Regions from separate parts of the Paenibacillus sp. FSL P2-0322 genome, predicted to be linked through region 1. Evidence: riboswitches for the same ligand, from Rfam matches in the RefSeq annotation. Region 1 holds a riboswitch; each other region holds the start of a gene.
What was found. A riboswitch is a leader RNA that binds a small molecule or an ion and turns the genes downstream of it on or off. The one in region 1 is predicted to bind cyclic di-AMP.
Positions count from the first base shown of each region.

Region 1 (5,638 bases):
GCCTGGCGTGATCTGACAGAGGCTGAGAAGCAGGAGCTTGGCCAGATGCTCGATTATACGCTTAGCTAATGCCAGAGGAGTTTCGTATAGCCTACAGCGTATGATCGTGTACCTGACAGGGCCAGAAGTACAGGAAGCATAAACAAAGAGGCACCAGCTGCATAAAAATGCGGCGGTGCCTTTGTTCATATAACATATGCATAATCAACCTTCACTCGAGCTTGAGGTAGGACTGATGACTTGTGTCCCGTTCTGATATTTGCGGAGAACAGATATTTCAACACGACGGTTTTTGGAGCGTCCTTGACCATCTTGATTGCTTGCCAATGGACGATACTCGCCATAACCGATGGATACAAACTTGGTTGGATCGAGATCTGGATTGAGCAACAAGATACGCAAGAAATTCAGAGAGCGCTTGGCGCTCAAATCAAAGTTGGACGGGAACTGGCTGTTGGAGATCGGTACATTATCCGTGTGACCCGATACGATAACATCATAGCCAGGGAACTGCTGAAGCATACTAGAAATAGACTTGGCCAGCTTTCTTGCTTCCGGCTTTACTTCGGCCTGCCCGGATGAAAACAAGGCATTATCACTAATGGTGATCATCAGCTGTGATTGGTTCAGCTTGGTATTCAGCAACGGGGTCAGGCCGTTATTTTGAATGTATTGATCCATTTGTTTTTTAAGTTTTTTTAAATCTTCTTCTTCCCGCTGGGCCAACTGTTTTTGCAGTTCAGAGGTAGAAGTAGCCTTCGATTTTAAGGGTTGTGATACTTGTTCTTTATTTTTGCCCATATCCATGGATTGTGACGACGGATTCGCGGCCGAGTGATCCAGCACGCCAGTGCCGCCACTAAAAGCTGCACTCAGGGATTGAGCCATAGTTTCAAATTTTTTGGCGTCGAGCGAGCTCATACCGAATAAGACAATGAAAAGAGCCAACAGAAGGGTCATTAAGTCGGAATATGGCAACAGCCAGCTTTCGTCAGCATGCTCTTCATGCGGTTCATGTCTCTTTTTACTCACTGGAATCGCCATCCTTCTGGGTCAACGTAGCCCGTTCGGTCGGAGTCAGGAAGATCGTCAGTTTCTGACTGATGGCAATCGTCGATATCCCCGATTGAATGGAAAGCAGACCTTCGACCATCATTAATTTAAGCTCCACTTCTTTTTTGGATAACCGTTTGAGCTTGTTGGACATCGGATGCCACAGGACATAACCTGTAAAAATACCGAGCAACGTCGCAATGAAGGCTGCTGCAATGGCATGAGAGAGCTTTTCCATGTCACTAAGGTCGGCCAGAGCGGCGATCAGACCTACAACCGCACCGAGTACCCCGAGCGTTGGAGCGTACATACCAGCTTGAGAGAAGATCAGCGCGCCAGAGCGATGTCGGTCCTCGGTAGCATTGATATCCTCCATCAGAACGTCCCGTACGAATTCCTGATCATTTCCGTCAATAATCATTCGCATGCCGCCACGCATAAAGGGATCGTCGATTTCCTCTACCTTAGATTCCAAGGCAAGCAGACCTTCACGACGGGTAATGGATGCCCACTCGGTAAACGTACCGATGAGCTCTTTGCGGTCTAACAGTTTTTGTTCGGTGAAAATAACCTTGAACAGCTTCGGAATCCGTTTGATTTCTGCCATCGGGAAGGCCATAAATATACTCGCTGCCGTTCCGACGAAAATAATCATGTAAGCAGCGGGATTATTGACCAGATTGACGACCGGAGCGCCTTTTAAGATCATCCCGACGACCAGTGACATAATCCCGAGCACAAGTCCGATAATGGTTGAAATTTGCATGATACACCTCATCCATGAGAATAGATTTTGAATCCTTTCATGCCGCCGGGGTCGTCCTTGCCCCAAGCGCGTCATTACAAGACGGATTATAGTATTTATCGACAAAACTCTCTTTTTTGTTAAGTGCGAATTTCCGGTATAATAAGGTGATTATGTATTGAATGGCGGAACCATTGGAGGAAATGGCATGGGAGTAAAGCATGGGCGTGAGTATGAACAAATTTTGAACGATTTGACAGAGGCTGTGGGACGCATCCCAGACAGCTATGAATTTTTTGAGATGGAAGCAGAAGATTGGGACAGGCTGGACCCGGCGGGACGCCAGGAAGTCAATGAAGCTTTGGCAGAAGACTTATTTTATGCACTGGGTACAGAGCCCATAATCACTGTAGGCAGTGGCGTTGTGATCTATGAGCCGGAGCAGCATCGTATCTATGTACTCATTGGAGACGAGGAGCTGACGTCAGTCCCTTTGATTTGAGGTCCGTCTTATGGATTTATCAACGGGGCCGTGGTAATATGTACACCAATATATCGTAGTTTTGGCCGTATTTAAGCGGTCGAAAGGCTTCCGTATAAACGGGGAGGAGTTCGTAACATGCCTTTTACACAAGAAGAGATTGAAGCACATCTGGAGAAACTGGAGGGCTGGGAACTGGAGGAAGGACGTTGGATCGTTCGGAAATATAATTTTTCCAGTTTTATGAAAGGGATTGCATTCGTGGATGAAGTTGCCGCTATATCTGAAGCATTCAATCATCATCCATTTATTACGATTGATTACAAGACCGTGACTCTGCGTTTGACCTCTTGGGACGACGGCGGTATTATGGCCGTGGATATTAAGGAAGCCCAACAATATAATGAAGCTTTTGAAAAAATGCGCAGCAGTCATTGAGCTTGTAATGATCTGTCGTATGATGATAAAAGCGCCTTCGCTATACAACATCGCGGTTGTATGCCGAAGGCGCTTTTATCATAGAACCTGGGTTTGGTGCTCGGGACGATATACCATACAAAAAAACGGTTTTTTGCCATCGGGAGTCTGGCGTTCATAGGTATCTGTAAGCTCAAATCCAGCCGCCTTGTAAGCCCGGATAGCGCGCCCATTCCAAGTGAGTACCTCTAGATCAATTTCATTCTTCGGGTTGCGTCGTTGGGCTTCCTCTGCAATGGCACGGACAAAATCAGCGCCTTTGCCATGTCCGCATCTTTCAGGATGCATTCCAAGACCTAGCCGGGTCACACCGATCATAGGAAAATATTGAGCAAATCCCGTCAGCTTATTCTCTTCATCCAGTACGGCAACATATTGCTCTTGACGAAGCGTGGGACTTCCAAATTCGACTTCAAGCGCCTTCATTTGTTCCCAGGGGAGCCAACCGTATATATTATAAGGTGGGTCATAGCGCCACTCACAGATTGCAGCCGCTTGATGCTCGTCCATCGGTACGATCTGATAGTTGGATATTGAGGCCGGCATGTGTTCCATCCTCCTTTTACAGGTACTTCAATCATTAACAACAGATTGTAGACAAGTTGCAGGGGAATGGCAAGCGTGTTTATTTCATACTCAAGTCGGGTATACATTCAATAAGAAGGAATTACTGCTCATATGCTCCCCCAGCGCTGACGGTAAAACCGACGATGTTCGCTAAAATTGAAACCTTTTGAGGCTTCAGTTCGTCAGTAATGATAATAATTGCTGATGTTGTGGACATAAAAAACCGCAATTCGATTCCGGCCAGAATCAAATTGCGGCTAGGGTTAGCTTGCTGTGCGTTAGTTATTCTACGTTGTCGTCATCAGGAATTTCTGAAGCTACAGAATGGTAAGCGTCTGTGCTCATAATTCTTTTTGCACCGACATAGCGGTTAGCGTAATAATTTTCGTTCAGTGAGCTAACTACTACACCACGTGAAGTCGAGGAGTGGGCAAATTTCCCTTCACCTACGAAGATACCTACATGGGAAATGCCTCTTCCTGTGGTGTTGAAGAACACCAGGTCTCCAGGTCTCATTTCATCGCGGGATACAGAAGATCCCATTTTGAATTGTGATCCGGATTGATGCGGAAGTTTAATTCCCAGTTTGTTGAATACATACATTGTGAAGCCGGAGCAATCGAATCCCTCGAGTGTAGTGCCTCCGCTTCTGTAGCTCGTTCCTTTGGCATCTTGAATGACCTGGTCCATCTTAGAGTCTGCATATGCACTGCCGCCACCGAATGTAAAAGATGTAAAGGCAATGGCAAGACCCATAGCTGCGATCGTTAGCTTCTTCTTCAAAAAAAATATACCCCTTCCAATGCCTGCGAGGTTAGCTTAAGGATTCGGTAGAAGGTTCCCCTATGACCACTCTGTTGCGAGATCAATTCACCCAAACTGGTTCCCCCGCTTCCTAGGTGCCAGGAATTAGGCTTAACTTAAGATGTGCACCTTGGAGAGCAGTATTCACAATAACGTTATTTTTGAGATAAAGGTTACAATAAAGATTACAAAGTTGTTACTATCAGTTCACTGCGATTATTGTAACAAAGACGGCTGGCTTTGGCAAATGTTTCATTGCAAAAAGTTACAAAAAAAATCTGCTCCTAATGTCCAAGGAACAGATGTTGTTAACAGTATTCAGTTATGTGTCGTTTGCGCGGATATGAATCAAGATTTTTCGACAGACGGAAATGAAGTAAAAAACATAAAGGCAGGGCTTAACTTCTACTGGAGATATCGGTATGCCATAGTCTGTACTGCGAACTGATATGCCACAGCCTGACCAGACTAGTAACAAAATGATACGATTGCTGGAGAATGAGCGCCAGCATGCCAGTCCAAATCATCGCCACGGTGCCAAATAGACCGAAGACCAGCAGCACACAAGCACCAAGCAAAAGAGATATACCGACAGCTGGAAGGAGCTGGCGAAAGAAGGCGAGCAGGGACGATAGTATGGCGTGACCACCGACAGTCCCCAGTTGCATATACAGGATGCACTGCCGAATGAACCATCCGTATGCCATCCATCCCATGACATAGGGCAACAAATGCAGCAGATAAGAGGAAGATTGAAGTGCTCCTGCTACAATAGGGTAGAGTCTCGGTACTACCCAAATGGCGGGAAGCAGCAGCAGTCCCAACTCGATGATGTAATACAACAGCGACGACATGCCATGGCGTTTCATACCCTTGAAAAAGGACAGGCTTTGCGGTTCAGTCGCATCGGTATGCAGGCTTTGATATATTCCGGCTCTAATGAAGGGAGTGATCAGTATGCGTAGTACAGTCGCCCCTAGTAGTATCCACAAATACACATGTACTTCCCGGCTGTCCATCAGAGCAATCTGGCTCTCCATCCAAAACAAGGTCTGTCCCAGCTCGTTTTGACCCTGATCAGGATAACGGAGCAGTAGCGGGATAACGGCAGACTGCACCAGCCGATAGAGAAACACCCCCCACAGTAGTCGATACAGAAATAAAATGATAACGATATAGAATCGTATGCGCACCAGCGCCCAGCCCTCTTTTATAACAGTCCGCATCTATAGACACCTCACCATGACAGACTTCCAAGCAGTGTTTCTAACAGCTTGGTTACACTTACATTCCAACGGGTTTGTTGCTTTTCGTCCAATTCGGCTTTTAGGCTATTGTTAATGTGCTTGTTCTCCAGTGCAATGGTATATAGAGGATCAAGGGTTACATAGGAAACGGGAGAAGTACTTTTGATCCGAAAAGTTGTGCTTTTGCCCGCGCCGTCCCAAGCCTTGAATATCGTGGTACCATCCTTGAAGGTAAATTGGACAGGGATCTTGGGATAATCCGCC
Region 1 covers NZ_CP150243.1:131,871-137,508, forward strand. The annotation lists gene rluF (23S rRNA pseudouridine(2604) synthase RluF) at 1-69, shown strand, start outside; gene motB (flagellar motor protein MotB) at 205-1,032, opposite strand; gene motA (flagellar motor stator protein MotA) at 1,025-1,819, opposite strand; gene MKY24_RS00525 (hypothetical protein) at 2,007-2,300, shown strand; gene MKY24_RS00530 (4a-hydroxytetrahydrobiopterin dehydratase) at 2,418-2,717, shown strand; gene MKY24_RS00535 (GNAT family protein) at 2,796-3,302, opposite strand; gene MKY24_RS00540 (C40 family peptidase) at 3,606-4,106, opposite strand; cyclic di-AMP (ydaO/yuaA leader) riboswitch at 4,112-4,249, opposite strand; gene MKY24_RS00545 (hypothetical protein) at 4,526-5,353, opposite strand; gene MKY24_RS00550 (M1 family metallopeptidase) at 5,365-5,638, opposite strand, start outside.

Region 2 (5,638 bases), 1.4 Mb from region 1:
CGTCGTTTGCAGGCTATCGTATGGTGTAGAGGGTTTAGCCCTCTTCATTGACATTAACAACCTCATCCTCAAAGCGACCGATATTGTCATTCGAGCCGATGATGACCATAATATCGTCTGCTTTTAGCCGATCCATAGCCGTCGGTGCGATCAGGATACCGTTCGCCGTATGAAGCGCCACGACACTACAACCAAAGCGAGTACGGGCATTTAGCTCTGCTAGCGTTTTGCCATTCAGACATGCAGGTACATTGAGTTCCACAATACTGTATTCTTTGGACAACTCCAAATAATCGAGCAAATTAGGCGTGACTAGCTGATGAGCCACCCGGATACCCATATCCCGTTCTGGATAAATGATCCGGTCCACACCGAGCTTCTCTAACGCACGCCCGTGCAGCACAGATATGGCTTTGGCTACGACTTTTTTCACACCCAGCTCCTTCAGCAAAATGGCGGTCAGGATGCTTACCTGAATGTCATCACCAATAGCAACAATGCCGCAATCGAAATTACGGATGCCCAGTGATCGCAATGAGTCTTCATCGGTAGCGTCCGCCACGACAGTATGTGTCAACATCTCACTCATACTGTCCACCACATCCTCATTCCGGTCAATGCCTAGCACCTCGCACCCCATATCCACCAATTGCAAAGCCAGGCTTGAGCCAAACCGTCCCAAGCCAATAACTACAAACTGCTGCGTTTTCATATCTACTCGAAAACTCCCTTATCTGAATCAATTTCATAAATGAGGATTTTGCAAAAATCCTGAAATAATTAAACCAACGAAATGAATATGAAATGGATTCATCCTATAATCATTTTGCCTTCCGGATGACGATATAATTCTTTACCCTTTTTCGGCCCCAGTGCATAAGCTAGCGTGAGTGGCCCCAGTCTACCTGCAAACATCGTCAGGGTAATCACCAGCTTACCTATGACTGTCAAATCAGGTGTAAGCCCCATCGACAGCCCCACCGTACCAAACGCAGACACCGTCTCAAACAAGATCATCAGAAAATGATGATCTTCGGTTGCCGACAAAATCATGGTCACCCCGATCACGAACAGCAACCCCAGCAGTGTAATGGTCAAAGCCTTGTAAATTCGTCCCTGCGCAAGTCGGTACTTGAACAGTACAATATCTTCACGCCCCCGTAGCATCGAAATCACGGCTCCAATGAGCAGCGCGAATGTTGTGGTCTTAATCCCGCCTCCAGTAGAGCCAGGAGAAGCCCCGATAAACATGAGTATGATGATAAAAAACTGCGTAGCCTGCCGCAAGCCTGCAATGTCCAGTGTATTGGCACCTGCGGTACGAGGGGTTACGGACTGGAATAAAGATCCCAGCAGTTTCCCCCCCCAATCAAGCGAGCCAAGAGTCTTTGGATTCGTAAACTCAAATACAAAAATCACGAGCGTGCCGACTACAATCATAGCGCCCGTCATGCTGAGTACCACCTTAGTATGCAAGGAAAGTCTCTTGCGCTTGCGATATTCTGCCAGGTCCGACATCACTACAAAACCAATTCCGCCTGAAATAATCAGGAACATAGCTGTAAAATTAACAATCGGATCATATACATAATCTGTCAGGCTGCGAAAGTGCCCGAATAAGTCAAAACCAGCATTGTTAAACATGGAGATGGCATGCCAAATCCCAAAATAAATCGCCCTGCCTACAGGCATATCAAACGACCAGCGAATCGCAAATATTGCAGCACATACGCCCTCAATGACCAGCGAGTACAGCAGCACCTTACGAATCAATCCGACAATTCCTTCGACAGAGGTCTGATTCATCGCTTCCTGTAAAATGAGGCGCTCCCGTAAGGAAATCCGACGTTTGAACACCAGCGCGATCAAGGTAGCCATAGTCATAAAGCCCAGGCCGCCGATCTGAATGAGCGCAACGATAACAACTTGACCAAAGGTTGTAAAAAAGGTCCCCGTATCCTTTACTACAAGCCCTGTAACACAGGTCGCGGAAGCGGCAGTAAACAAAGCGTCTATAAACGCAAGTGGCTTTCCTGTTGTATTGGAGATCGGCAGCATTAACAATAAACTACCTATTAGAATGATAATGGCAAAGCCCGCAACGAATATCTGCGGTGGAGAAAGCCGGAGCCAGCTTGCATTGGGATTCATCTATTCATCACTTCTCTCCTAATCCTTAAAACTATAAAAATAGTGATTTAATACGGTGTAAGCCCGCTACGCGTTCCATTTGATCTTCCGATCGTCGTTGCCCCTAATTTTTTTGATTTTTCCAAACCTTTAGTAACTATAATTAGCATTCCCTGAATACAGGAAGAATGCATGTCAAGCACTACTCTGCCCCCTGTGCTATTGGCGGGCAGCAGCGAAGGGGGCAGAATTGTTCTGAAGAAGCGAAGCGTTTGCCTTTATCTCCGGATTTTAACCATTAAAGGGGTTATACAATCAAAAAATCCGGGGATAACAGCAATCGGAAGAATAATCTGCACCCGCAGCGGTCTAACCAATCCAAACACTTTTATACACACAAAAAAAGACACCGGAAAACCGAGTGCCTGACTTGGTTCCTGCTCACAGCCTACGAGGTTAGCTGACGGATTCGGGCAGCACAGTATGCCCTATTTACACATCCAATCCAGCAGGATCAGCTGTAAAATTCACCCCAGTAACATGGTTCCCCCGTTTTCTCATAGAAATTCGGCTCAACTGTATATCATTACCTATGTATTTTATAGGCATTGCCTCAAGATTATAATCCTTCTATATCCAGATCACAAAACCGATTTCGCCGAAAAAACGTGAAATTGGCTTTATTTTGCGAATGGGCATCGTTTAATCGCAGCTTATCTTATTTTATTGGAACTTTAAAGTGCTTTCACTCTATTTTCATGAATATCGCTGGTCTGTTGGCGGGAACCTGTGCAGTATGATATCTTTAATGGATGTTCTTATTTACAGATTAAGGAGGAAACTCATGAATCCTATCGGGAAACCGGTCGTGCTCACGGCCAACTTCAAAAAATTAGGCTTGCTGGGCGGGATTGGCCTGATTTGCTTTTTTATCTTTCAATTGCTTATTCCCTCGCTTAGCAATCCGAGTCCAGAATCAGTAATGAACGCAAAGGTCATCAGCAAACAAGAAGCGGTCATACACGCATTGGACTTTGCCCGCTCCGAGTTGGGCTATACTGAATCACAGCCAGAGGAGCCTGTCGTGACCTATCAGGCCGAAACAGATTTGTACGGTTATTTATCTAGAGAAAAACTGCTTCAACAGTACGACCGTACATGGAAGAAAAATTACCCTTACGAAACCTTTCGGGTTGATCTGCCTGAATCCTCAGCGAAAAGCAAACTGCAAATTCATGTGGATTTATCCACTGGGAAGGTCGTTAGCTTTAAACGGATCACCTCCAGTACCAATTACACACAGGCTGATATTTCTACGGATGAAGAAGCACGTAACAGGCTTATACGTGTAGCTGAGGACGGCATGACGCTTGAAGCCAAGGAGCAGGCGGCCGCAGTATGGGTCAAGCGCTTTGGCTTTAAGCCGTCGGACTTGAAGCTCGCCACCACTGAAAAAGAAGGTGGATTAAAGTATACCGTAGACGATAAAAAAATCGGCGCCTCGGTACTTACACTGGCTTTTACTTTCGAAGACGGTGATGTTCGCTCCTTCTCTCAAAGCTTTTCGGCCCCGTCGTCCTATACCGATTATATCGAAAAGCAAACATTTTGGGCGAATTGGATGACCTATGCGGGTTATGCCCTATTTAGCTTTGTGCTGGGTGTTCTTGCCATTGTGTATGCGTCACTCACCCGACGACATACTTCATTTGTACGCGGCATTGTTCTGTCCGTTATATACTTTATTGCAAGTATAGCTGGGACAATGAACATGCTGCCTTTATTGCAAGCAGAAGCAGGCGGTAAGGGCATGCTTATATTTCTTATGGTGTTCCAGATTGGTGTTACCTTCTTCATGGCAGTAGCGCTCTACTTCTCCTTGGTCGGCGGTGACGGACTTATGCGTCAGGTTGGACTGAATGCATGGCCGCGTGCGAAAGAGCCGGGCTACGGGCTGTATGTGCTTCGCAGTATGTATGTTGGCTACTTGTGGGCCTTTATTTTACTCGGGGTACAATCCATCTTATTCTTTATACTGGAGCGCACATTTAATACATTCTCCACAACAGATGCCACGCAATCCCCTTACAATATGGCTTATCCATGGTTACTGCCGATTATGGCCTGGATGGCAGGTATTGGAGAAGAGACTGTCTACCGTCTGTTTGGTATTCCGATGGTCAAAAAAATAGTGAAAAACACTTTTGTTGCTTGTCTGATCACCACGCTGATTTGGGCACTGGGACATACACTTTATCCGATCTATCCGGTGATTTCCAGACCTATTGAGCTGACTTTTCTTGGTTTGCTGTTCAGTTTTGTGTTCCTGCGTTACGGTTTTATTGCCGCCATGTTCAGCCACGTTATTTTTGACAGCATTCTAATGGGGCTTAGTGTAATGAGTCTGGGAGACACTGTGAATGTGAGCGCTGGTCTATTCTGGATCTTACTTCCAGCCATTGTGGGTTACATCATTTATTGGTTTAGTCCTAAAAAGCCAAATCGAATTATGTTTGAACCTATTAAAAAAGAGGAGCCGTATTCTACGACTCCTCCTCCCGAAGGGCAGCTATAATCTGACGCGCAAGCTTATCCCCAATAGAGAGAGGCCGGAATTCTTCGATGCTGGCCTCTCTTATTTTTTTGAGTGATCCAAAATGCTTGAGCAGTAACTTACGCCGTTTCTCGCCGATGCCTGGAATAGAGTCCAACCGAGAAGTTACCATAGATTTGCCGCGTTGCTCGCGGTGGAACGTGATGGCAAAACGGTGAACCTCGTCCTGAATCCGTTGCAGCAGATAAAATTCTTCGCTATTGCGTGCAAGTGTCACGGCCTCAGAGGACTCTCCCACTAATAGTTGGGAAGTTCTATGTTTGGCATCCTTCACCAGACCACACACAGGAATGAACAAACCCAGCTCATTTTGCAGTACATCGGTCGCCGCCTTAATTTGTCCACGTCCACCATCCACAACGATCAAGTCGGGACGTTCCAGATTTTCCTTAAGCACACGTTCATATCTACGCCGAATAACCTCACGCATCGTTTCATAATCATCGGGTCCCTGCACAGAACGGATCTTATATTTTCGATACTCCTTCTTGGCAGGCTTGCCATCAATAAACACGATCATGGCGGAGACTGGATCGGAACCCTGGATGTTGGAGTTATCAAACGCCTCCACCCGGTGCAAGCTATCCAGCCCAATGGCACGTCCGAGATTGCTTGCAGCTTTGGATGTCCGTTCCTCATCCCGCTCGATCAGCTTAAACTTCTCATCCAAAGCAACACGTGCATTTTCCGTCGCCATGCCTGTCATTTGCTTTTTCAGTCCACGCTGCGGTACAAGTACCTTAACATCCAACCATTCAGCCAGAGCGAGAGCTGCCGTAGCTGGGTCCTCCAGTCCACCGGATAGTTGGGTTTCTGTTTCCTTTATCTCTGCATCTTGGTCACCAACTTGACCTTGATTCGTTGCTACTGCATAAGCTGCTCGTTCTTCAGCCA
Region 2 covers NZ_CP150243.1:4,861,489-4,867,126, forward strand. The annotation lists gene MKY24_RS21495 (LysR family transcriptional regulator) at 1-29, shown strand, start outside; gene MKY24_RS21500 (TrkA family potassium uptake protein) at 35-712, opposite strand; gene MKY24_RS21505 (TrkH family potassium uptake protein) at 811-2,151, opposite strand; cyclic di-AMP (ydaO/yuaA leader) riboswitch at 2,561-2,713, opposite strand; gene MKY24_RS21510 (type II CAAX endopeptidase family protein) at 2,975-4,705, shown strand; gene uvrC (excinuclease ABC subunit UvrC) at 4,674-5,638, opposite strand, start outside.
Region 2: another riboswitch for cyclic di-AMP. It lies ahead of MKY24_RS21505 (TrkH family potassium uptake protein); the one in region 1 lies ahead of MKY24_RS00540 (C40 family peptidase).

Region 3 (5,638 bases), 1.4 Mb from region 1:
CGCTTGTCATACGCTCCATAAGAGGGTTCTTTTCCTCATAAGGAGGATTGAGTAGTTTGAAGGCATCTTCCACACAGAAGGACACCGCTGCGCTAAGATAGCCGTGAACGGTCTGTTCTACATCGTTTCCGAGGAGGAAGTTAATCCAGGTGTGAACGGTAGCGAGTGTGCCAATCGCATTGTATTGAATGAGTATGGATTCCAACTGGTCAAATTCAAGCCAAGGATAAAGAGCCTTAGCGAGCTTGAGTAGACGCTGACCGGATAGACGAAACTCCTTCACATGCTGCCAGGAGGGACGTTGGGTATGCAGCATCTTATCAATGAGGGCGATCCGCCAACTGTCATTCTGCTGGATGGCGACATACAGACTTTTGATAGCCATGCCGTCAACGGTTGTAAATTGAGGATACAAATCATCCAGCATGTAATGTTCCAGGTCTTGTAGACTGTTCAAATGTCCGTTACGGGATAGTTTCTCCAGTCCGTTGAAACGGGTGAAGCCACCAACAGGTAGGGAAGGGTCCAACAATAATGCATAGTTCAGCAAGCGGTTGCCTTTATGCAGGGTGGTTCGCCTCCTCGAAGTGAATCCTTATGTTACGTTATTTCACTCTTTACTTGGGGGGACGAAAGATATTCGAAATATATGTAATATATATTTACATTTAAGTAGCTTTTGTGTCAAATTAAATATTCTTATCGCTCATATATGTTAGTTAAAATAACATATAAAATAATTATTATATTTTTGTTTACAAATAGTTGATGAGAGAGTATAATAAATCTGTTGCCTCATTACATTATGATTTGCGGTCGTGGTGGAATGGCAGACACGCTATCTTGAGGGGGTAGTGGGCGTACGCCCGTGGAGGTTCGAGTCCTCTCGACCGCATTATATGCAAGACTCAGTTAAAAAAGCATCCTGACACGGTTTACGTGAAGGGATGCTTTTTTGTTAAGCATTTTTCGTTATATCCTTTTGCCACAGAACAACGGTAGACAACCGGTCGTTTATTAACTGTGATAAAGAAGGATGTCAGTTTTGCTGCAAAAGCTTCTCTATATCTCCCGCCAGCTTATCTGGAGTGGTTTGCGGTGCATAGCGCTTAAATACGTTACCTTCTCGTGTAATTAAGAATTTAGTAAAATTCCATTTGATCGCTTTGGACCCTAATACCCCCGGAGCAGTTTGGGTCAGGTAACGAAATAAGGGGTGCGCTTGATCGCCATTGACATCTGTCTTGGCGAACATCGGAAAGGTAACACCATAATTGATCTGGCAAAACTCGGAAATCTCCTCGCTGGAACCTGGCTCTTGTTTGGCAAATTGGTTGCTGGGAAATCCCAAAATTTCGAGCCCCTGTTCATGGTACTGGTCATATAGCTCTTGTAGCGCTTTGTATTGGGGGGTTAACCCACATTTGCTGGCAGTGTTCACGATAAGCAGAACGTTCCCTTCATATGTGGATAACGGAATTTGTTTCCCTTGCAGGGTGTGCGCATCATATTCATAAACGGTCATAGTATCTCTCCTTATTCAATATTCAGCAATTAAATTGTAAGCAATTAAAATCGAGGTTGCAAGTTTTGAAAAGCTGTATCAAGCCTTTAGCCGCTGTAAAATCGTATTTTGTTCAAAACAGTAAATCGCACCGCAAATGGAGCGAATTAAGGTGTTTCTTCTTATAAAAGCGGGTTCAATCGGTGTTTAGCTGGTACATATAGCGTATTTTCTTCTCTTTTTACAAAAAAAGGCCAAAAACGCCCTACCCTACGCCAATATTGACATGCTTGTCATTTTCGAAAAGGGATGAAAAACAGAGATTGAAGGAGCTGTGAGAAGCATAGTTGCATTGTAAGCGCTATTATTAATATCCTAGGCTCTAAAGGCCGATTTATAACCCCGCAGTTGAGCTTTACAGTCTTCCATGCGCGGGTGTATGATTCAAGACGTAATTTCAAATTAACTTGAATGAAGCAACAACGAAATGTCTATAGCGCTGAATTTTGCAGTTGCAAAAGCGGGGGAACCAATCGAGATTGTACGGCTTCGGAAGCCGTGTGTCTCATGGGGTGAATTTTCAGGTCAAGTGCCAGAAATAGGGCGACTCTCACGTCCGAATCCGACAGCTAACCTCGTAAGCGTACAGGGAGAGGCAACAAACCGCCGTGTGCAGCCATGGTTTATTTTATCATGGATATGTAAGAAGCCGGAGGAAAGCCTTTTTCCTTCGGCTTCTTTTTGTTGTCTTTTTATACCGGGAGAGGAGCTACTGATGGAAGGTCGGTTAATTATTGTCACTGCACCGAATGAAGCGGGCAGAAGTTTTGTGAAATTGCTTATTTTCAAAAAATTGGCGTTTGCAGTTCTCACGAATAGCGCCCAGGAGGAACGACAGCTCAAAAAAATGGGTGTGGAGCACATTGTCCGCATCAATACCATGCAAGCGGGAAAATGGAATTTTCCAAAAAAAGAAATTGGTAGTGTGTATTTGTTCGAGAACAGCTTGAATCTGACGTGCCGTTTCCTGCAAATATGTCGGCCGCTAACATCGGAATCGATCTATGTTATTACGCACGGCTGTAATCCACAAGGAATTTATCGGGGATTGGGAGCGGATCATGTGATCTACACATTGAACGGAGAGGTGGGTTTTCTGCTGAACGGATAAGCACTTATAACATAGTTGTTTTATGATTTTATGATCAAATAAGAATGGCGATCTGAGGACCGATACGGAGGGTATAAACATGATGGATATATACATGCTGCTCGTCATGGCTGTGAGTTATGGAGTGATACTGCTGTTTGTACGCTGGTGTGATGCGCAGACCTCTAAAGGAGGACGAAGAGGATGATCGTTATACTTGGGCTTACGGCTATTGTGTTTATGTATTTAATCTACGCACTCCTGAACCCTGAAAAGTTCTAGTCAGCTATAGGGGATAGAGCGGGCGGGAACAACAGATCTGAATATTAAGCATCATAGGTAGCGGGTTTTCGCAAACGTGTGCACACAATTGGTGCTCTGGAAGCAGGTCTGTTGTTCCAAACGCAGGAGCATTTTGAAGGAGGAATAAAGGATGGAGCTGCTTCAAATTGGAATTGTGATCGTCATATTGCTGCTCTTGGTAAAGCCAGTGGGCACCTATATGTATCATGTATTCTCGAATGAACCCAATCGGACGGATCGGATTTTTGGCGGAACAGAAAAGCTGATTTATAAGATAGTAGGATTGAAGAAGCTGGAGAGCATGCGTTGGACTACGTATGTTATGAGTTTCATTGCAACGAATGTCGTGCTTGTGGCGATCAGCTACTTGCTGTTGCGTTTACAGGGAATGCTTCCTGGTAATCCGGCTGGAAACAGTAATATGGAAGCATCACTAGCTTTTAATACGGTAATCAGCTTTATGACGAATACGAATCTCCAACATTATAGCGGAGAAAGCGGGCTTACGTATCTGACACAGATGGCGTTCGTCACGATGATGATGTTCACTTCGGCTGCTTCCGGTTTTGCGGTTGCTGCGGCTTTTATGAGAGGATTGACGCGGCGCGGTGAAGGGATGGGCAATTTCTTTCAAGATTTTATTAAAGCCATTATAAGGATTTTCCTGCCGCTGGCCTTTGTGCTTACGCTGGTGCTGGTTGGATTGAAGGTACCACAGACGCTACAGCCTACGGCGGATCTTACGACGCTGAGCGGAACACAGCAGCAGATTTCTATGGGGCCCATTGCTTCTCTGGAGTCCATCAAGCATTTGGGGACGAATGGAGGCGGTTATGCGGGAGCTAACTCTGCGCATCCTTTTGAAAATCCAAGTCCTTGGACGAACGTGTTGGAAATTTTGGCAATGTGGGTAATGCCGGCTTCGTTGCCGTATACCTTTGGATTGTTTGCCCGTAATCGTAAGCAGGGCTGGATTATTTTTAGCTCCATGATGGTATTGTTTCTTATTTTTCTATCTATTACGTACGTGTCTGAAAAGACAGGTAACCCGTTAATCCAGACACTGGGTGTGGATGCTTCTCAAGGAAGCATGGAAGGGAAAGAGGTTCGTTTCGGCATTGGACAATCGGCTTTATTCACTGCGGTCACAACAGCGGCAACGACAGGTTCGGTCAATAATATGCATGATACACTAACCCCACTGGGTGGCATGGCTGCTTTGGGAGAAATGATGCTAAACGTCATTTTTGGCGGCAAGGGTGTCGGGCTGATGAATATGCTGATGTATGCGATTCTGGGTGTGTTTATATGCGGACTGATGGTCGGGAGAACTCCGGAATTTATGGGAAGGAAAATTGAAGGCAAGGAAATGAAGCTGATCGCGATTGCCATTTTGGTACATCCGTTCCTCATTCTCGCCCCAACTGCGCTTGCGTTTATGAGTCATTGGGGATACGACGCGGTCACTAACCCTGGCTATCACGGGTTGACTCAGGTGCTCTATGAATATGCGTCATCTGCTGCAAATAACGGTTCGGGATTTGAAGGTCTTTCGGATAACAACGTATTCTGGAACATGACAACGGGGCTGGTTATGTTCTTCGGACGATATGTATCTATGATTGCATTGTTGGCTGTGGCGGCTTCATTGAATGCCAAAGCACCGACTCCGGTGACGACGGGGACACTGCGTACGGACAACAAGTTATTTGGAGCCATTCTGATCGGGGTCGTGCTGCTGATTGGTGCGTTGACCTTTTTACCCGTTATCGTATTGGGACCTGTTGCTGAATTTTTGACCATGTGAAGAAGAAAATGAGAATGGATGAACGGGGTGTTTGATCATGAAGGAACAACGCAAACACATGCTGGACAGAAGCATCTTGAAGCATGCGATCAAGGATAGCTTTATAAAATTAAATCCGATGATTATGATGAAGAATCCTGTCATGTTCGTCGTGGAGATCGGTACATTGGTCGTGCTGCTAATGTTACTGCTTCCCGGTTATTTTGGAACTGGCAAGGAAATGGGCTTTAACCTGGCCGTGTTTGTTATTCTGTTGTTTACGTTGCTTTTTGCTAATTTTGCCGAAGCGCTCGCGGAGGGGCGGGGTAAGGCACAAGCTGCCTCTTTAAAAAAATCCAAGCAGGATACGCAAGCTAACAAGCTCATCGGAAATGACATTCAGGTGGTTAGCTCAACCGAATTGCGTAAGGGGGACGTGGTTATTGTCTCCCAGGGCGAAATGATCCCAAGCGATGGTGAGGTCATTGAAGGTCTGGCTTCGGTGGATGAATCTGCAATTACGGGCGAATCGGCTCCGGTCATCAAGGAATCGGGTGGTGATTTTTGCTCGGTAACCGGCGGGACGCGAGTGGTCAGTGACCGGATTAAGGTGCGGATTACGACAGAGCCGGGCGAGACATTTATTGATAAAATGATTTCGCTCGTGGAAGGCGCACAGCGGCAAAAAACGCCGAATGAGATTGCACTGAACACTTTGCTGATTAGCTTAACGATTATTTTTCTAATTGTAGTGGTTACGCTAGCGCCGATTGCCCGTCATTTTAACATTGATTTGCCTGTTCCTGTGCTGATTTCGTTGCTAGTCTGTCTGATTCCAACCACGATTGGAGGACTGCTGTCAGCCATCGGGATTGCCGGTATGGACCGGGTCACC
Region 3 covers NZ_CP150243.1:1,543,435-1,549,072, forward strand. The annotation lists gene MKY24_RS06820 (urease accessory UreF family protein) at 1-550, opposite strand, end outside; tRNA gene MKY24_RS06825 (tRNA-Leu) at 813-895, shown strand; gene MKY24_RS06830 (glutathione peroxidase) at 1,040-1,525, opposite strand; cyclic di-AMP (ydaO/yuaA leader) riboswitch at 1,992-2,164, shown strand; gene MKY24_RS06835 (hypothetical protein) at 2,280-2,675, shown strand; gene kdpA (potassium-transporting ATPase subunit KdpA) at 3,088-4,764, shown strand; gene kdpB (potassium-transporting ATPase subunit KdpB) at 4,802-5,638, shown strand, end outside.
Region 3: another riboswitch for cyclic di-AMP. It lies ahead of MKY24_RS06835 (hypothetical protein); the one in region 1 lies ahead of MKY24_RS00540 (C40 family peptidase).

Region 4 (5,638 bases), 3.0 Mb from region 1:
AAACTTGCGAAAATGCTCCTGTTTTCGGTCATGTTTAAGAGAATATGTACGTTTAGCTCCATCATCTTCATTGATAATCGTTTCATCGTGGACTTCTTTCCAGTCGTTTATGAGCCGAACTTGGTAACCAGCATATTTTTAATAGGACAGGTACATAATAGTCGAGAGCACCACTAGGTATCACTGCACGGAAAGGGGGGATACATATGCCGTACAGGGGAGTGTTGCCAGGCTTGGCACTGTTACTAGCATTTTCAAGTTTACCCGTTCACGCGGATGCGCCTCCCAACATCGGAACGCCCCATCCCAAGGAAGCAACTGTTGCTTCTTCTGTACAACAGAGCATAGATCGAGCAACTCCTACATTAGCAATGCTGCGAAAAAAACATGCGGACATTTTTAAAATGTGCGGCCCACACACCCGCCAAATTGCCCTAACCTTTGATGATGTGCCCGATTCTAGGTATACGCCGCAGGTTTTGGACGTATTACACGCCAATGGCATCAAAGCTACATTTTTCATCGTCGGTCACCGTGCGGAAAAGCATCCGGGGATCATACGCCGTATTATCCGTGAAGGCCATGCTATAGGAAACCATTCCTATACTCATCCGGATTTTAGGAAGGCCACACCAGAACGCTTTCGCAACCAGATTACAAAAACAGAACGTATTTTACAAGCCAGCGCAGGTTTTCGCCCCAAGTTGATTCGTCCACCCTACGGTGAAATCACGGAGCCTCAAATCCAGTGGGCACGTCGTCATGGCTACATGATTGTCAATTGGAATGTAGACTCTCTCGACTGGAAGGGACTAAGTAAAACACAAATTCAGCGCAATGTGATCCCAGCTACTGGGCCTGGCTCTATTATTTTAATGCACGCAGGTGGAGGTCAAAGTTCCAACTTGCAAGGCACTGTCCAAGCTCTGCCGGGTCTAATTCACTCTCTAAAAGCTAAGGGCTACAAATTTGTGACAGTCCCCCGGCTACTCCACACATCGGAACAGAAATAACCATATGTTTATGATTGAGCTACAAGCTAAAGCAACGTAAAAAGGCTGTCTTACCAGCAGAAGTTTTCTGCTCGTCAAGACAGCCTTTTTTATGGATAGGACCTGATAAGAGTCTGACCTAGTTATATGCGGTAGGATACAGGCATTAAGTTTACATAATATATATTATGTTTAATTAAACCATATACACGTATAATGCTATTTATCAATAACGTACAGCTTCACATTTTGAAATCCAAAGTCGTTCACAAATGATTTGTTGCCAGGAATAAAGATATCAATCCGTTTTCCTGTAATGGCGCTGCCCTGATCACGAGCGACAGCTACAAAAGAATGATCCGGCAAACCTGGGTGGGAATAGCCTGTAACCAGCACTTTCGTGCCCATCGGAATGACGTTCGGGTCTACCGCAATTGTACCTAGTTTAAGCGGATTGCCGTAGTAGTCCACAGCTCCCCATTTACCATTCTCATCGGCTGCGGCAGAATACGCAGTAGCCTTAACGTCAACTATTTTGCTATAGTTAAATGTTTTGCCCCACGCTTCAATCGTTGGCCCCTCATTCGCTGGTGCTTTCTCCGTAAGAAGCTGAGGCTTCGAATCCGAAGCTGCATTCACACTTTTTTCACCAGGTACCTTAATTTGCAGACCTGCATATATATTGTTAGAGGCAATGTTTGGGTTCGCCTTCGTCAGCTCGTCCACTGATACTCCATAACGTTGAGCAAGCAAAAAGAAGGTATCGCCATCTTTGGCAGTATGAAGCGAAGCAGCATCCGCTACTCCAGCTGTCTGTGCCAGCCCTGCAATGGCTGCGGCAAGCACCGCAAATTTCATGGTTTTTCCAATATGTTTTAGATGTTTCAAAGATATGTACCTCCTCTGTTATGCCTGCGAAGTTAGCTGTCGGATTCGGACTCAGGAGAAGCCCTATGCTTGTGCAATTCACCCCTAGGCATATTCCATATCGTCTTATGACGTTTCGGAAAGACTGCCGTTGTTACGTCCCCCGCACTTCCCATAGTTTGGGCCCAGCATTCAGCGTTTGTCATAACCGCATGCTGTCCCGGTAAGTTTTGGCTTACTGCATAATATCACAATTTTGTAACCTTATCCGCATGAAAATGTTGGGAACCTTGAACATCATACTATACTCGTTACAATTTTGTCACCAAGAAATCGATATTTGTTACGAAAATATGGTGAAATGGTGACAAAAAAAGAAAAAGCCCTCCGTCAAACGGAGGGCTTTTTTATAGCTCATATCAGCACTTTCTTACAATACTTTGGCAAGAAAATCACGGGTGCGATCATGGCTTGGAGTACCAAATACCTGCTCTGGTGTACCTTGTTCCACAATTTGACCGTTATCCATAAAGATGATTCGATCGCCTACCTCGCGGGCAAAGCCCATTTCATGCGTCACGATTACCATGGTCATGCCGCCTTCGGCGAGCTTCTTCATTACATCCAGAACCTCTCCAACCATTTCAGGGTCCAATGCAGAAGTCGGCTCATCGAACAGCATTACGTGCGGCTGCATGGCCAAAGCACGCGCAATCGCAATACGTTGCTTCTGACCACCGGATAGCTGGTTCGGATAGGTATTCTTCTTATCCTCAAGCCCTACGGTACGCAGGAGTTCTAGCGCAATTTTTTCCGCTTCCTTCCCTGACTGTCTTCTAACCTGCGTTGGTGCTAGCGTCAGGTTCTGCAACACTGTTTTATGCGGGAACAGATTAAAATGCTGGAACACCATCCCCATCTTCTCCCGGGTTACATTAATATTATGACCACGAGCTGTAATCGGCTCGCCCTCAAACAAAATCTCCCCGTTCGTAGGCTGTTCTAGCAGATTCATGCAACGCAAAAACGTACTCTTCCCCGAACCGCTGGGACCGATGATGACGACGACTTCACCTTTGGCGATATCTATATCAATGCCTTTTAAAATCTCATTCTTGCCGAACGATTTACGCAGTTGTTTAACGGTGATCACTGGCTCTCAACTTCCTTTCCCATAAACCCAGCAGCTTAGACAAGCTGAATGTCATTACAAAATAAATAGCGGCTGCGATTACGAACGGACTTAACCCTTCGTAGGTAATGTTCTTAATGACCTGGGCCTGATACATAATATCCACCATCCCAATGGTCGAAATAATGGATGATTCTTTAATGATCGTAATAAACTCATTACCGATAGCAGGCAAAATAGATTTAAATGCTTGCGGCAAAATGACATGACGCATAGCTTTGCCTCGTCCCATACCCAATGAACGGGCAGCCTCCATCTGTCCACGGTCTACTGCCTGGATACCTGCACGGAAAATTTCAGCCAGATATGCCGAGCTATTCAGAGACAATGTGATTATACCAGACTGGAGTGGAGTAAAATTGACACCCAGCGTCAAAGCAACCCCGTAGTGAATAATCATGAGTTGCACCAGCATAGGTGTGCCACGCAGTATCTCTACATAAGTGGTACCTAACCACTCAATGATGCGTACTCCACTCATACGTAGCAAGGATATGATCAGACCAATGATGAATCCGAACAGTACTCCGAGCGCAGACAGCAACAAGGTGTAGCCGATACCCGTAGCGTATAAACTGCGGTATTTCCAAAAAATATCTACAATGTTATTAGAAGAAACCTGACGATCCGCAGAAAGTGCACTCGCTTCCGTGGAAAACTTCTCAATCGACCCGTCTGCTTTCAGGCGAGCCAACGTTTTATTTACAGAAGCAAGCAATTCTGCATTCCCTTTACGGATACCTACAGCTGTTTCTGCTCCCGCATCCTCAGGCACAGCCTTGGCAAGGGTTACGGTACCGTCTAACGTGTATCCTTTAGCAACCGTATCTTCGATCACGACAGCGTTCACACGCTGGGTCCGCAGCTGGAGTACCAGGTCAGATATTTTATCCAGTGAAGTTACAGAGGCATTGGGCACTTTTTGAGCAATCTCTTCCTGAATACTTCCCTTTTGTGCTCCGATCTTCTCGCCTTTCAAAGCATCCATCGTCGGATATTTGTCTTTATCCTCTGGGCGTACCATGATGACTTGCTTGGAGCGATAGTATACATCCGAAAAATCAATACTCTTTCTGCGTTCATCCGTTGGTGTCATACCGGACAGTACCAAGTCTACACGACCACTTTGCAGAGCAGGCAGCAAAGAGTCAAAACTCATGTCTTCAGGGACCATCTCCGCATCCAAATCTTTGGCGATTTCCTTGGCGATATCCACATCGAACCCAACAATGGTATCCTTACCGTTAATGACTTTATGAAACTCATACGGCGGAAAGTCGGCACTCATGCCCACTACAAGTTTTTTCTGTGGCTTTGCTTCCGTTCCGTATGCATTGAGCATGGGAAGACCAGTCAACAGCAAGATAACCGCCGTCAAAACCAGGGCGGTAAAACGATATGCCTTTTTCAATCTTTTTTTCTCTCCTTAAATTCTTTATAATAAATAAGATTGTGTCATTATAAATGAATATGCATGATTATGCAATGAATGTTATAGTACAATTTCAGCATACCTAACGCAGTACCTACATTACAGCTTATATAAAGGAGTTTTCAGCATGGATTTTAAACAGACCATTCAACAGACCATCGAGCAGCATGCCCCACGGTTTAAGGACATTTCGTTATTTATTGGCGCAAATCCTGAACTTGGAAACGAGGAATTTCTGGCCGCTGCCCGTTTAAAAGAAGAACTGGTTTTTCACGGATTTGAGGTCCAGGCACCTGTATTGGGCATAGAAACAGCCTTTATTGCAACTTACAAAGCTGCAAAACCCGGGCCGGTTGTCGCTTTTCTGGCAGAATATGACGCTCTGAAAGGTCTAGGACACGCCTGTGGGCACCATTTGATATGTATGATGAGTACTGGTGCTGCCGTCGGCCTCAAGTCGATCATCGACGAAACTGGTGGAGAAGTACGGGTATATGGCACACCTGCCGAAGAAACACGCGGTGCAAAGGTCCCTATGGCCGCTGCCGGATTGTTTGATGATTGCGACATCGCACTTATGACGCATCCTTATGACCGTTACGAAAAATCAGGCAAATCACTGGCGATTGATGCTGTACAATTCGAATTTTTTGGTCAATCTGCTCACGCGGCTGCCAGCCCGCACGAAGGCATTAACGCGCTGGACGCTGTGATTCAAACGTTCAATGGCATCAATGCGTTCCGTCAACAAGTAAAAAGTACAGTGCGTATCCATGGGATCATTAACCAGGGTGGGCAAGCAGCCAATATTATTCCTGATTACGCCTCAGCCCAATTTTATGTAAGAGCGGCTACACGTCAAGAACTGAACCCACTGACTCGCCGTGTTATTCAAATTGCTGAAGGAGCTGCTTTACAGGCCGGGTGTCGTTTGGAGACCTCCAATTATGAGACTTCTTATGATGAAATGGTCACGAACCGTGTACTTTCCGATGCGTTTACCGCAAATTTGGTGCAGGCTGGCATTTCACAAGAAGATATAACGGAAGGCGAAGATCACGGCTCCATGGATATCGGAAATGTATCGCTTCATTGCCCTGCTATCCATCCTTACATTCAAGTTATTGACGAGAAGCATGCCTTGCATACACCAGA
Region 4 covers NZ_CP150243.1:3,272,251-3,277,888, forward strand. The annotation lists gene MKY24_RS14175 (polysaccharide deacetylase family protein) at 207-1,013, shown strand; gene MKY24_RS14180 (3D domain-containing protein) at 1,212-1,880, opposite strand; cyclic di-AMP (ydaO/yuaA leader) riboswitch at 1,887-2,055, opposite strand; gene MKY24_RS14185 (amino acid ABC transporter ATP-binding protein) at 2,290-3,012, opposite strand; gene MKY24_RS14190 (ABC transporter substrate-binding protein/permease) at 2,999-4,462, opposite strand; gene MKY24_RS14195 (M20 family metallopeptidase) at 4,611-5,638, shown strand, end outside.
Region 4: another riboswitch for cyclic di-AMP. It lies ahead of MKY24_RS14180 (3D domain-containing protein); the one in region 1 lies ahead of MKY24_RS00540 (C40 family peptidase).